3 regions of the Pseudomonas sp. NFX15 genome follow, and region 3 is predicted to be linked to each of the others. Evidence: predicted binding sites of a transcription regulator. Region 3 holds the regulator's gene; each other region holds the start of a gene.
The links. Region 3 encodes sigma-54, which starts transcription at its own class of promoters, with help from an activator protein. Its sites were predicted from a motif close to ANTGGCATNNANNTTGCTNT; they were not measured.
Positions count from the first base shown of each region.

Region 1 (5,023 bases), on a different contig from region 3:
CCCTGGCGACATCACCTGCGCCTTGATAACCCGTTGGGAGTTGAGGTTTTTCACCCGGATCTGTTCGCTGAGACTGCCGTTGGACAGTGCTTCACCCGGCATGCGCACGCTGAGCGTACCACTGCGGGCGGTAATCACCACCTGGTCACCCTTGCGAATGACCTCGGCCTGTTCGATATGCACCAGGGTAATGACCTGGTCGGCGACCATTGGTCGGGTCAATCGTTGCCCGATCGCCTGGTCAAGGGAGGTCAGGTAGCCCTGGCTGATCAGACTGATATCACGCTCGCGCAGGACCACATCGCCCGGCTCGACAATCGCGGCGCGGCGCAGTGGCCGTGCACTGGCCACGACTTCGCGAAACAGGCGGACTTGAGCGGGTACGAAGACAGTCCAGGGCGATGAACCCTCGCAACGGACCTTCACCGTAACACGGCCAATCGGCTTGGGACTTTCAAGTGTGGCTGTCAATTCCTTGTCGCACATGGGCATGTGCATGCGCGGATCGAGCTGGTTGACCTGGATCTCGTAGCGACCTTGCGTTTGACTGGTTGCCAGATAGTCCTCTACGGTGAATTCAAGAAAGCCCTGAGTGACGCCGATAAGCATGTCAGGCAAGGTAACCGCGTCAGCAAGGGCAGGGCTGCCAGCGTTGAACAGGCAAACAGCCGCCAGTACCCCGAGCAATTTGCGAAAGGGCGTGGTCAGGTGTCGGAAAAATGTCGGTTCTGTGTTCATAACGATTAAAAAAGCAAGCGCCGTGCCGTTTAGTGATGACGGTGCGTCGCAACAACACTTGGCGTTGGTGTAGGAGTCTGGGCATGGCTGGTGTAATGGATTCGGTAAACCAGCGCACGCAACTGGTAGGGCAGAATCGCCTTGAACTGTTGTTGTTCCGTCTCGACGGCCAGCAACTGTACGGGATCAACGTGTTCAAGGTTCGGGAGGTGCTGCAATGCCCCCCACTGACGCTGATGCCCAAATCCAGTCCTGTCGTGTGCGGTGTGGCGAACATCCGGGGGGCGACCATTCCGATCCTTGATCTGGCAATGGCGACGGGTTCCGGAGCGCTGAAGGACAAGAACAATCCGTTCGTGATCATCACGGAGTACAACACCAAGACCCAGGGTTTCCTGGTCCGCTCGGTGGAGCGCATCGTCAACATGAACTGGGAGGAGATCCATCCACCGCCCAAGGGTACCGGACGCGACCACTACCTGACGGCGGTGACGCGGGTCGATAACCAGTTGGTGGAAATTATCGACGTCGAGAAGGTGCTGGCGGAAGTGGCGCCCACCCCGGAAGCGATTTCCGTCGGCGTGGTGGATGTCGAGACCCAGCACAAGGCGCTGTCGTTGCGCGTGCTGACGGTCGACGACTCCTCGGTGGCGCGCAAGCAGGTCACGCGTTGCCTGCAAACGGTTGGCGTCGAAGTGGTCGCATTGAACGATGGCAGGCAGGCGCTCGATTACCTGCGCAAGCTGGTCGATGAGGGCAAGAAGCCGGAAGAAGAGTTCCTGATGATGATCTCCGACATCGAGATGCCGGAGATGGACGGGTACACCCTGACGGCGGAAATCCGCAACGACCCGCGCATGCAAAAGCTTCATATCATCCTGCATACTTCGTTGTCGGGGGTATTCAATCAGGCGATGGTCAAGAAGGTCGGTGCCGATGACTTCCTGGCCAAGTTCCGTCCTGATGACCTGGCATCCCGGGTAGTCGACCGGATCAAAGCAGCAGATATCAGCTAGGGGCCCGGCCCCTGGCAGTCAACACGATTTAAGAGGCGGCATCATTGTCTACGGGTAATTTGGATTTCGAACAGTTCCGGGTATTCCTGGAAAAAGCCTGTGGCATTTTGCTCGGTGAAAACAAGCAGTACCTGGTCTCCAGCCGTCTCAACAAACTGATGGAACAGCAAGGCATCAAGTCGTTGGGTGAGTTGGTCCAGCGCATGCAGACCCAGCCGCGCAGCGGTTTGCGCGAACAGGTGGTGGATGCCATGACCACCAACGAAACCCTGTGGTTTCGTGACACCTACCCGTTTGAAGTCTTGAAGAACAAGGTCTTGCCCGAAGCGATCAAGGCCAGCCCCGGCCAGCGTCTGCGCATCTGGTCGGCGGCGTGCTCGTCAGGCCAGGAACCGTATTCGCTGTCGATGTCCATCGACGAGTTCGAGCGGGTCAACATGGGCCAGCTGCGGATGGGTGTGCAGATCGTTGCCACCGACCTGTCCGGCACCATGCTGACCAACTGCAAGAGCGGCGAGTACGACAGTCTGGCCATCGGTCGCGGTTTGTCGCCCGAGCGCCTGCAGCGTTATTTCGACCCGAAAGGGCCGGGGCGCTGGGCGATCAAGGCGCCGATCAAGAGCCGCGTGGAATTTCGTTCGTTCAACCTGCTGGACAGCTACGCGAGCCTCGGCAAGTTCGACATCGTGTTCTGCCGCAACGTGTTGATCTACTTCTCCGCCGAGGTGAAGAAGGACATCCTGTTGCGCATTCACAGCACGTTGAAGCCCGGCGGCTATCTGTTCCTCGGTGCTTCGGAGGCGCTGAACGGTTTGCCGGATCATTACCAGATGGTCCAGTGCAGCCCGGGGATCATTTACCAGGCGAAGTGATTTGTGGGTGTTGTCAAAAAACGGGAGCCCTTTGGGGCTCCTTTTTTTTGTGGCCGATAATTTCCAACTTACACCGTGTGCCCTTGTAGGAGCCGGCTTGCTGGCGATCCAGGCGCCGCGGTCATCCAGGCAGACCGTGTCATCGTTCATCGCCAGCAAGCCGGCTCCTACAAGGTGACGCGGTGCTCTTTTGATCGTGCCAAGCGGCAGAAAAGCGGCAGCCGGCGGAAAACCGTTGCCGCTTTTCTGGCATTTGCGCCTTGCCATGCCCGGCAAAGTCCCGGTTTCCGGGCTTTTTTGATTTGGCATGGGGCTTGCTAAGTTGATCCTACGAAAAATCAGGTCACCCGAAGGTTTCCCGACATGAGCATCAGCTTCGATAAAGCGCTCGGCATCCACGAACAAGCCCTGGGCTTCCGCGCCCAGCGTGCCGAAGTCCTGGCCAACAACATCGCCAACGCCGACACCCCGAACTACAAGGCGCGGGATCTGGACTTCTCCAAAGTGCTTGAGGCACAGAGCCAGAAAACCACCAACGGCACAATTGCCCTGAACATGACCAACAGCCGTCACATCGAAGCTGAAGGCGTGGGCAATGGCGACGAGTCGCTGCTGTATCGCACGCCGATGCAACCGTCGATTGACCAGAACACCGTGGATGCCCAGCTGGAACAGTCCAATTATGCGCAAAACGCAGTCGGCTTCCAGGCCAGCTTCACCCTGCTCAACAGCAAATTCAAAGGGCTGGTGTCAGCCCTGCGTGGAGAATAAGCCATGTCCCTGTCCAGTGTTTTCAACATTGCCGGTAGCGGCATGAGTGCGCAAACCACGCGCCTGAACACCGTCGCCTCGAACATCGCCAACGCCGAGACCGTCTCGTCGAGCATCGACCAGACCTACCGCGCGCGCCACCCGGTGTTCGCCACCATGTTCCAAGGCGGCCAGAGCGGCGGCAGCGACTCGCTGTTCCAGAGCCAGGACGCCGCCGGCCAAGGCGTACAGGTATTGGGTGTGGTCGAAGACCAGAGCAACCTCGAAGCGCGTTACGAGCCCAACCACCCGGCGGCCGATGCCAAGGGCTACGTCTACTACCCGAACGTCAACGTGGTGGAAGAAATGGCCGATATGATTTCCGCGAGCCGTTCGTTCCAGACCAACGCGGAAATGATGAACACCGCCAAAACCATGATGCAGAAGGTCCTGACCCTCGGTCAGTGATAAGGGGCGACTCAGATGAGTGTTAGCGATTCCACCAGTGGTTTGAGCCTCAACGATATCCTGGCCAATTCCTCGATCAAGACCAATACCTCAACGGACGGCCTGGCATCGGCGACCGGCAGCGCCACGGGTAACCAGGCGCTGGGCAAGGATGCGTTCCTGCAGTTGCTGGTGACCCAGCTGAAAAACCAGAACCCGCTGGAGCCCCAGGACAACGGCGCGTTCGTGGCCCAGTTGGCGCAGTTCAGCAGCCTGGAAGGCATCACCACGCTCAACGATACCGTGAGCGGCCTGGCCAGCAACTACAACTCGTCCCAGGCGCTGCAAGCGTCGTCGCTGGTGGGTCGTTCGGTCATTGCACCGGGCAGCCAGGCGGTGGTCGATACCACCAAGAGCCTCAGCGGCACGGTGGTGGTGCCGTCTTCGGTGGCGTCCGCCACCTTGAAGATCACCGACTCCACCGGCGCGACCGTACGCACCATCGACATGGGTTCGCAGTCGGCCGGCAACGCCAGTTTTATCTGGGACGGCAAGAACGATGCAGGTGAGACGGTGCCGGCGGGCACCTACACCTTTGGCGCCACGACCACCATCGATGGCCAGTCCACGGCGTTGATCACCAACCTGCCGGCGACCGTCAACAGCGTGACCATCAGCCAGACCGGCGGTGAGTTGATGCTCAATCTGGCAGGGCTGGGCAGCGTTGCCCTGTCCAAAGTACAAACCATTGGTATGTAAAGCCGACTAACCCGGCATAAAGGAGTGGATGATGTCTTTCAATATCGGCCTTAGCGGTCTCTTTGCAGCCAACAAACAACTGGACGTGACCGGCAACAACATCGCCAACGTCGCGACCACCGGTTTCAAATCCTCCCGCGCAGAATTCGAAGACGTGTACTCGGCCACCCGCCTGGGCACCGGCAGCAAGACTGTCGGCAACGGCGTGCGTCTGGCCAACGTTTCCCAGCAGTTCACCCAGGGTGACGTGAACAACACCGGCAACGTGCTCGACATGGGTATCCAGGGTTCCGGTTTCTTTGTCCTGAGCAACAACGGTTCGCTGACCTACACCCGTGCCGGTACGTTCAAGACCGACAAGGACGGCTACGTGACCAACAGCGACGGCACCGCCCGCCTGCAAGGCTACGGCGTGGACGCCAACGGCAAGATCGTCAACGG
Region 1 is NZ_JAFMPV010000002.1:141,266-146,288, forward strand. It holds gene flgA (flagellar basal body P-ring formation chaperone FlgA) at 1-738, opposite strand, end outside; gene J1D76_RS02780 (chemotaxis protein CheV) at 822-1,754, shown strand; gene cheR (protein-glutamate O-methyltransferase CheR) at 1,799-2,626, shown strand; gene flgB (flagellar basal body rod protein FlgB) at 2,990-3,397, shown strand; gene flgC (flagellar basal body rod protein FlgC) at 3,401-3,844, shown strand; gene flgD (flagellar hook assembly protein FlgD) at 3,860-4,582, shown strand; gene flgE (flagellar hook protein FlgE) at 4,614-5,023, shown strand, end outside.
Region 1: the regulator sigma-54 is predicted to act here: its motif matches at 2,928-2,947, upstream of flgB (flagellar basal body rod protein FlgB).

Region 2 (5,023 bases), on a different contig from region 3:
TTGGCGAACGCTGGCAGATCGGCACTGATCGACACGGCCGCGACGTTCTTCAACTGCACGTTGCCCGAACCCGGCGGTACCTTGATGCCGAACTGCGAAAGCATGTTGTTGAAGGTCTGCAGGGTGAACGGGGTCTGCGTTGTCTGGTCACCGGTGCCGTTAAGCCCGACCACTAGGCCGTAGCCGATCAATTGGTTGGAGCGCACGCCGGAAATGCTGGCGATATCCTTCAGGCGCTCGGCTTGAGCGTTGAAGGCTGCCGTCAGCAAGAGCCCGGCCACCATGAGATTTCTGAGATTCAACATGGCCACCTAGAAAGGGAACAGCGGGCTGAGGAAGAAACGGTCGAACCAGCCTGGCTGACTCACATCGGCAAACGAGCCAGTGCCCGAGTAGGTGATGCGCGCATCGGCGACACGGGTCGACGACACAGTGTTGTCGGTGGCGATGTCATCAGCACGAACCAGGCCGGCAATGCGCACCAGTTCGTCGCCGGTGTTGAGGGTCATCCACTTCTCGCCGCGAACCGCGATGATGCCGTTGGGCAGCACGTCGGCCACGGTCACGGTGATCGAGCCGGTCAGGGTATTGCCCTGGGCTGCCTTGCTGTCGCCCTTGGTCGCGCGGTCGCCAGAGTAGGCGGCGTCCAGACTCAGATCACCACTGCCAAACGGGTTATTGGTGTTGGGCGTTGAGCCAAACAACGAAGTCAGACCGAGGCTGGTCTTGCTGGTCTTCGCCAATTGCGAGTTGGCGTTTTTGCTGGCCTGGGTCTTTTCGTTCAGGGTGATGGTGATGATGTCACCGATCCTGAACGCCTTGCGGTCGCTGTAGAGGTTCTGCTCGAAACCGGCCTGGTAGATCGAACCGTTGTTCGCGGCCGCCGGCAACGGCGTGCGCGGCAACACCGGAGCGTAGTAAGGGTCATTAGGCTTGGGCGTCGAAGGCACACAGCCTGCGAGCGCGGTGATCCCACTCAGTGCCAGAACAGATACATAGCGATTCATGACCCTACCTCACGGTGTTGCAGGCAGCCTCATGGCCGCCTCATAGACTTGATTACAGATTCTGCGTTACGAACGAGAGCATCTGGTCGGCGGTGGAGATCACCTTGGAGTTCATCTCGTAGGCGCGCTGGGTGGTGATCATGTTGACCATTTCCTCAACGGTGCTGACGTTGGACGTTTCCAGGGTGTTCTGCAGCGTGGTGCCGAAACCGTTCAGGCCCGGGGTGCCGACTTGCGGCGCGCCGCTGGCAGCGGTTTCCAGGAACAGGTTGTTGCCCACTGCTTGCAGGCCGGCCGGGTTGATGAAGTCGGCGGTTTGCAGGTTGCCGATCACCTGGGAAGCCGGGTTGCCGGCAATGGTGATGGACACGGTGCCGTCGCGACCGACGGTGAAGGTCTGCGCGTCGTTCGGAATGACGATGGCCGGCTCCAGGGCAAAGCCGCTGGCGTTGACGATCTGGCCGTTGGAGTCCAGGTGGAATGTACCGTCACGGGTGTAGGACGTGGTGCCGTCCGGCTGCAGGATCTGGAAGAAACCGCGACCGTCGATGGCCATGTCCAACGGCTGCTCGGTGGTTTGCAGGCTGCCGGCGGTGAAGTTTTTCTGGGTGCCGACGATGCGTACACCGGTACCCAGTTGCAGGCCCGACGGCAGCTCGCTGTCCTGGGTCGACTGGGCGCCTGGCTGGCGCTTGATCTGGTAGAGCAAATCCTGGAACTCGGCGCGGTCACGTTTGAAACCCGTGGTCGACACGTTCGCCAGGTTGTTGGAAATGGTGGTCAGGTTGGTGTCCTGGGCGGACAGACCTGTTTTGGCAACCCATAGAGCCGGAAGCATTCGATTCTCCTCGTGCGCCTGTTTTACGGCGCGACGTTCTGATAATTAGCTGATCTGCAAGACCCGAGCCATGGCCTGGTCATCGTCTTTGGCGGTGTTCATCATCTTGATGTGCAGTTCGAACTGTTTGGACAAGGCCAGCACCGAGGTCATCTCTTCCACGGCATTGACGTTGCTCGACTCGAGGAACCCGGACACCAGCTTGACGTTGGCATCGGCTTGCGCCGGCTGGCCGTCCTTGGTGTGGATCGAACCATCCAGGCCTTTGGTCATGTTCTTGATATCGGGATTGACCAGCTTGATGCGGTCGACTTCCGCCATCACCCGTGGGCCTTCGCCCATGGCGCGGATGCTGATGGTGCCGTCCTCACCGACTTCAATCTGCTGCTCGGGCGGCACGGCAATCGGCCCGCCATTGCCCATCACCGGCATCCCGTTGCCGGCACGCAGCACGCCCAGCGCGTCGACGTTCAGGCTGCCGGTGCGCACGTAGCTTTCACCGCCGCTGGGATCCTGCACGGCAATCCAGCCACTGCCTTGTACGGCAACGTCGAGGTCGCGCCCGGTTTCCACCATCGAGCCCGGGGAGAAATCCGTGGCCGGGCGTTCGCTCATGGCAAACGCGCGCGCCGGAAAGCTGTCACCGAACACCGGCATCGAACGGGCCTGCTCCAGGTCTTTCTGGAAGCCGTTGGTGGAGATGTTCGCGAGGTTGTTGGCATGGGCCTTCTGCGCCAGAGCATTCTGGCTGGCGCCGGTCATTGCCACATAAAGGTACTTGTCCACACTCTTTCCTCTGCCTGCCGGACGTTTGCCGCCCACTGCTGTGTTGCTGAGCGATAAGCAATTTGCAGACCAACTTGTTTTTGGCGGCGCGCGGCCCGGCAAACAGGGGACTTGGGGGATTCAGTGGGGATGGGTGATTTGTATCAGAGACGAAAAACCGGCGGTGTTTTGCCGGTGGGGTGGCAAGGATTGAACTGATTGTGTGTGGGCAACCGTCTTCGCTGGCAAGCCAGCTCCTACATTGGCATACGCTCCCCCTTTAGGAGCTGGCTTGCCAGCGAAGAGGCCGGCGATCTGGCCGCAAGTGTCAGTCAAGACGCTGTCTTGCCCACCTCATAATCACGCAACTTGTTGGCAATAGTCGTATGCGAAACCCCCAACCGCTTGCCCAATTGCCGACTGCTTGGATGCTCGGAATACAGCCGCTCCAGCACCGCTTTCTCGAACCGCCCGACGATTTCGTCCAGCCCACCCTCCAGCGAAAAATCGCCAAGCGGCTGACGCACGCCATAGTCCGGCAAACGAATGTGCTCAGCCTTGACTGTGCCGCCCTCGCACAGGGAAACCGCCTGAAACAACACGTTCTCCAGCTGCCGCACGTTACCCGGCCAATGGTAATGACTGAGCCGCTCCATGGCCGCCGACGCCAGTTTCGGCAGAGGGCAACCGATCTGCCGGCTGGCCTGGTCGAGGAAGTGCTCCACCAGCGGCGTCAAACCGTCGAGGCATTCGCGCAGTGGCGGGATGTGCAGCGACAACACATTCAAGCGGTGAAAAAGGTCCTGGCGAAACTCGCCGCGTGCACACAACTCCGACAGGTCGACCTGGGTCGCGCAGATCACCCGCACATCGAGGTAAACCTCCTCATCACTGCCGACACGACGGAAGCAACCGTCCTGCAAGAACCGCAGCAGTTTTACCTGCAAGCGCGGGCTCATTTCCCCGACGCCATCGAGAAACAGCGTACCGCCCGCCGTCAGTTCCAGCAGCCCGAGCTTGCCTTCGGCCCTGGCCCCTTCAAAAGCACCGGGGCCATAGCCGAACAGTTCCGTCTCGGCCATGGATTCCGGCAGGCCGGCGCAATTGAGCGCCATCAACGGCGACTGGCCGCGAGGGCTGGCCAAGTGGCAGGCTCGCGCCAGCAGTTCCTTGCCGGTGCCGGTTTCCCCTTCTATCAATAGCGGAGCATCCAGCGGCGCCATGCGTCGTGCTTCACGCACCACCGCCGCCATCACTTTCGAGCTTTGGAAGATGCTGTCGAAGCCACGCAACTCCTGCTTGCGCACGTTGTAGATGCGCTCGCCCACCCGATCAGCGCGGTGCAGCGTCAACACGGCACCCGCCATGGCCTCGCTGTCGTCGTGCTCCGATTGCAACGGCGCGATGTCGGCCAGGAACACATCGCCCTTGACCTTGACCCGCAGCCCGTTGATCCGCGATTTGTTGGCGCGCACCAGTTCCGGCAAATCGAAGTCTTCGGCGTAACGCGACAGCGGGATCCCCGGCACCTCGTCGACGCGCACACCGAGCAACTGCGCCGCAGCGCGGTTGGCCGCCACGATCGAGCCGCCCATGTCGATCGACAGCACCGGAAACTCCAGCGCACCGAGCAGCGCATTGAGTTCCATGTGCCGACGCTCGCTGGGCATCAGCCCTACACGCTTGACGCCAAACACCCCGGCAATCGCCTCGAATTTCGGACGCAAGGCCTGGAACTGAATGTTGATCAGGTTCGGGCAATGCAGATAGATCGCATTGCCATGCTCGCCGCCCACTTCACCGCGGGCCACGTTGATCCCGTACTCCACCAGCAGATTGAGAATGTCGCGCAGGATGCCGATGCGGTTCTGGCAGTGGACTTTGATACGCATATGAAAGACCCGAAAAAACGGTGATTGAGGACGATGCTGGGGACTCAAATTGTGGGAGCGGTGAGCGCTCGATCGCATTTTTCTGTCGAGCCGCTCAGATAGTCGTCAAGATTATGTGACACACGAAGGGCTTTTCCCACCCGCCAATCTCAATATTTGCGCAGCGACACCTAACACGTAACGAAAACTTTACGAAATTCGCGGATTTTTCCTACGCGGGACGCCGCTCACCTGCTGCAACGCTGCAATCCTTGAGGTATTTCTAAGTCCATAGCAGTGCATAACAAGAACGAAATCCCTTAGCAGGAGAGCAGCATGAAGCAGACGCAATACGTGGCTCGCGAGCCCGATGCGCAAGGTTTTATCGACTACCCCGCCGAAGAACACGCGGTGTGGAACACGCTGATCACGCGCCAACTGAAAGTGATCGAAGGGCGTGCGTGCCAGGAGTACCTGGACGGTATCGAAAAACTCGGTCTGCCCCACGACCGCATTCCTCAACTCGGCGAAATCAACAAAGT
Region 2 is NZ_JAFMPV010000020.1:8,710-13,732, reverse strand. It holds gene J1D76_RS19770 (flagellar basal body P-ring protein FlgI) at 1-305, opposite strand, end outside; gene flgH (flagellar basal body L-ring protein FlgH) at 312-1,007, opposite strand; gene flgG (flagellar basal-body rod protein FlgG) at 1,060-1,845, opposite strand; gene J1D76_RS19755 (flagellar basal body rod protein FlgF) at 1,891-2,631, opposite strand; gene J1D76_RS19750 (sigma-54-dependent transcriptional regulator) at 2,943-4,502, opposite strand; gene phhA (phenylalanine 4-monooxygenase) at 4,818-5,023, shown strand, end outside.
Region 2: the regulator sigma-54 is predicted to act here: its motif matches at 2,686-2,705, upstream of J1D76_RS19755 (flagellar basal body rod protein FlgF).

Region 3 (5,023 bases):
TCCTTTAGCTGAGGTCGCGGTGGCGAACCTGGACGTTCTTCAGGGATTGTTGCAGCGTCCGCCCCAGACGTTCGGTCAGGTACACGGAGCGGTGATGGCCGCCGGTGCACCCGATGGCGATGGTGACATAGGCGCGGTTGCTGGCGGCAAAACGAGGCAGCCACTTTAGCAGGTATGAGGAAATGTCCTGGAACATCTCTTCGACGTCCGGCTGTGCCGCCAGATAATCGGCAACCGGTTGATCGAGCCCGGACTGCTCACGCAATTCCGGTTTCCAGTAGGGATTGGGCAGGCAGCGCACATCGAACACCAGGTCGGCGTCGACCGGCATGCCACGCTTGAAGCCGAAGGACTCCACGAGGAACGCCGTGCCCGGTTCAGGCTGATTCAGCAGGCGCAGCTTGATGGTGTCGCGCAATTGATACAGGTTCAGGCTGGTGGTGTTGATCTTCAGGTCGGCGAGGTCGGCAATCGGTCCGAGCAGGACGCTTTCGACGTTGATGGCCTCGGCCAGCGAGCGGTTGGCGTTGCTCAGCGGGTGGCGGCGACGGGTTTCCGAAAAGCGCTTGAGCAGGGTTTCTTCGTCGGCGTCCAAGTACAGGACATCGCACTGGATGTGCCGGGCGCGGACTTCTTCGAGCAGTTCGGGAAAGCGTGACAGATGGCTGGGCAGGTTGCGCGCGTCGATGGAAACGGCGACCAGCGGCTGCATCATTTCGGTATGGATCAACGCGCGTTCGGCCAGCTCGGGAAGCAGGCCGGCAGGCAGGTTGTCGATGCAGTAGTAGCCGTTGTCCTCAAGTACATTGAGGGCGGTACTTTTACCGGAGCCGGAGCGGCCACTGACGATGATCAAGCGCATGATTACTGACCGTTTTGCTCGTCCAGGACAACCTGATACAGGGCTTCATTGCTTTTGGCGCTACGCAGTTTGTCGCGTACATCCTTACGGTCGAGCATGCTGGCGATCTGGCGCAGCAGCTCAAGGTGCGCATCGGTAGCGGCTTGCGGGACCAGCAGGACAAACAGCAGGTCAACCGGTGCGCCGTCGATGGCGTCGAAATCGATAGGGGCGTCCAGGTGCATCAAGGCACTGATGGGCGACTCACAGCCTTTAAGGCGGCAGTGTGGAATGGCGATGCCGTTACCAAAACCGGTCGAGCCGAGTTTTTCACGGGCAATCAGCGCCTCGAAGACATCTTGCATCTCCAGCCCCGGCACTTCGCGGGCGATCAGATTGGCAATTTGTTCGAGGGCTTTCTTTTTACTGCCGCCCGGCACGTTCACGAGGGAACGGCCGGGGGTCAGGATACTTTCAAGTCGGATCATGGGTTGGGGGTGTTAACGACCGGTCGCGCCCTGAAGGAGGCTCTGGGTCTTTTCCTTATGCTTTTTGAGTTGTTTATCCAGCTTGTCGGTGAGTGCGTCGATGGCGGCATACATGTCGGTATGTTCCGCGTTGGCGACCACTTCATTCCCGGGAATATGCAGCGTGGCTTCGATTTTCTGCTTCAGCTTCTCGACGGTCATCGTGACCTGCACGTTGGTGATCTTGTCGAAATGTCGCTCCAATCGTTCGAGTTTTTCGCCGATGTAGGTGCGAAGAGGTTCGGTCACTTCCAGTTGGTGTCCACTGATGTTGACTTGCATACAGCTTCTCCTTCGTTGCCAGTGCATAAAGCGGCAGATCAGATGATCTGCCACTGGAACGCTGTGGCGTGGCCCTACATCAACCGCTTGCGTTCGCTCGAAGGCGCGATCCCGAGGGATTCGCGGTACTTGGCGACGGTGCGGCGAGCCACCTGAATGCCTTGTGCCTCCAGTAAACCAGCGATCTTGCTGTCACTCAACGGCTTTTTCTGATTTTCCGCGGCAACCAGTTTTTTGATGATCGCGCGGATCGCCGTGGACGAGCATTCGCCGCCTTCGGAGGTACTGACGTGACTGGAGAAAAAATATTTCAGTTCATAAATACCCCGGGGGGTGTGCATGAACTTTTGGGTGGTCACCCTCGAAATCGTCGATTCATGCATGCCGACTGCTTCGGCGATGTCATGCAGGACCAGCGGCTTCATGGCTTCGTCGCCATATTCGAGGAATCCGCGCTGATGCTCGACGATCTGGGTGGCCACTTTCATCAGGGTTTCGTTGCGGCTCTGCAGGCTCTTGATGAACCAGCGGGCCTCCTGCAACTGATTGCGCATGAACGTGTTGTCGGCGCTGGTGTCGGCGCGGCGCACGAAGCCGGCGTACTGGGCGTTGACCCGCAGCCGTGGCACCGACTCCTGGTTCAGCTCTACCAGCCAGCGTTCGTTGTCCTTGCGCACGATCACGTCGGGCACGACATATTCGGCTTCGGTGGACTCGATTTGCGAGCCTGGGCGCGGGTTGAGGCTCTGGACCAGCTCGATGACCTGGCGCAGCTCGTCTTCCTTGAGTTTCATGCGGCGCATCAACTGGCTGTAGTCGCGGCCGCCCAGCAGGTCGATGTAATCGGTGACCAGGCGCTTGGCCTCGGCCAGCCAAGGAGTCTTGGCTGGCAGCTGCCGCAGTTGCAGCAGCAGGCATTCACCCAGGTTGCGGGCGCCAATGCCGGCAGGCTCGAATTGCTGGATGCGGTGCAGGACGGCTTCGATTTCGTCCAGCTCGATGTCCAGTTCCGGGTCGAAGGCTTCGAGGATTTCCTCAAGGGTTTCGTCCAGGTAGCCCTGATTGTTGATGCAATCGATCAGGGTCACGGCGATCAGGCGATCGGTGTCGGACATCGGGGCCAGGTTCAGTTGCCACAGTAAGTGGCTCTGCAGGCTTTCGCCGGCCGAGGTGCGGGTGGTGAAGTCCCACTCGTCGTCATCGTTGCTGGGCAGGCTGCTGGCGCTGGTCTGGTAAACGTCTTCCCAGGCGGTGTCGACCGGGAGCTCGTTGGGAATGCGCTCGTTCCAGTCGCCTTCCTCGAGGTTATCGACCGTCGGGGCGCTTTCCTGGTAGGAGGGTTCCTGGATATCGGTATTGGGCTTTTGTTCGGCGTTGTCGGCCAGGGGGTCGGAATTGTCGAAGTCGTCGCCTTCTTCCTGGCGTTCGAGCATCGGATTGGACTCCAGGGCCTCCTGGATTTCCTGTTGCAGGTCCAGGGTCGACAATTGGAGCAGGCGGATGGCCTGTTGCAGCTGCGGTGTCATCGTCAGCTGCTGGCCCATTCTCAAGACTAGCGATGGTTTCATGGCAGGGGCTTAACACCTTATTCGCCGGCGCACATGCGCCATCCACTACAGGGCGCCGAAGCGCCAAACTTAAGCAAGTTATATGCCTGAAACTGAGGGGTTTGCCTAGACCGCTGTAACAATAAAAAGCTATAAAACTTTGTTGACACAAGGCCGTCATCGGCGGCGATGGATGTGCAGCGGGTACTCAAGGCGCGGCGTTCGGGCGATTGCCTGGACACCGTTGCACTTACAGGCGGAATTCGTGGCCCAGATACACTTCCTTCACCAGTTCATTGGCAAGGATGGTTTCCGCGTCGCCTTCGGCAATCAGTTGGCCGTCGTTGACGATGTAGGCGGTCTCGCAGATATCCAGGGTTTCACGAACGTTGTGGTCAGTGATCAACACGCCAATGCCTTTGGCCTTGAGGTGGTGGATGATCTGCTTGATGTCGCCGACTGAAATCGGGTCCACGCCGGCGAAGGGTTCGTCGAGGAGGATGAATTTCGGGTTGGTGGCCAGGGCCCGGGCGATTTCCACACGACGACGCTCGCCGCCGGACAGGCTCATGCCGAGGTTGTCGCGGATGTGGCTGATGTGGAATTCCTGCAATAGGCTTTCCAGTTCCTTGCGGCGGCCGGCCTTGTCGAGTTCCTTGCGGGTCTCGAGGATGGCCATGATGTTGTCGGCCACCGACAGCTTGCGGAAGATCGAGGCTTCCTGCGGCAAATAGCCGATACCGGCCTTGGCGCGGCCGTGCATCGGCTGGTGGCTGACGTCCAGGTCGTCGATCAGCACGCGGCCCTGATCTGCCTGCACCAGGCCGACGATCATGTAGAAGCAGGTGGTCTTGCCGGCGCCGTTCGGGCCGAGCAGGCCGACGATCTGACCGCTGTCGATGGACAGGCTGACGTCACGCACGACCTGGCGGCTCTTGTAGCTCTTGGCCAGATGCTGAGCTTTCAGGGTTGCCATTACTGCGCCTTTTTCTCGTCGGTTTTGCTTTTTGGCTGGATCACCATGTCGATACGCGGACGCGATTCCGTGACCTTGCTGCCCGTAGCGCGACCGGCGCTGGCGAGCTTCTTGACGGTGTCATAGACGATTTTCTCGCCCTGGGTGGTGTTGTTGTCCTTGTCGACAACCTTTGCCTTGTCGATCAGCACGACGCGGTTTTGCGTGGCGTGGTACTGGATGGTCACGCCCCAGCCCTGAACCGGTTTGGTGTCGCCAGCCGTTTGCAGTTGCTCGAAATAGGCGAGGTTGCCTACCGACGTGACAACGTCGATGTCGCCCGCCGGCGTACGGGTGATCGTGACGGTATTGCCTTTGACGATCATCGACCCCTGGGTAATGATCACGTCGCCTTTATAGGTGGCAATGCCTTGCTTGTCGTCCAGTTGGGCGTCGTCGGCTTGAATGCGGATAGGCTGCTCTTGATCGTTCGGCAGAGCCCAGGCGCTCACGCTTCCCAGTGCTGCGCCCAGACTGAGCAAAATCGGGAGGGTTTTAACGAGCCTCATACTGTCCTCTTACGTTCGATAGCAGGTGTATCCTGCTTTCTTTCAAATACGCCTTCATTCCCTTGCCAGTCGATACGCCGCCAGCGCCGTCGATTCTAACGTCTTGCTCGGTCTGCGCATATTGCTGCTGGGGGAACACGGTCATACGGGTACTGGTGATCAGGGTCTTGCGGTTTTTTTCGTCGAAGCGGGTGATGCGCACGTCGTCGATCAACTCGACTTGCGTGCCGTCCGGGTTGACCTCGCCACGCAGGCTCTGCACGTGCCACGGGAATTCGGTGCCGCGGAACACGTTCAGGTCA
Region 3 is NZ_JAFMPV010000021.1:17,128-22,150, forward strand. It holds gene rapZ (RNase adapter RapZ) at 5-862, opposite strand; gene ptsN (PTS IIA-like nitrogen regulatory protein PtsN) at 865-1,329, opposite strand; gene hpf (ribosome hibernation-promoting factor, HPF/YfiA family) at 1,342-1,650, opposite strand; gene J1D76_RS20315 (RNA polymerase factor sigma-54) at 1,725-3,218, opposite strand; gene lptB (LPS export ABC transporter ATP-binding protein) at 3,448-4,173, opposite strand; gene lptA (lipopolysaccharide transport periplasmic protein LptA) at 4,173-4,721, opposite strand; gene lptC (LPS export ABC transporter periplasmic protein LptC) at 4,708-5,023, opposite strand, start outside.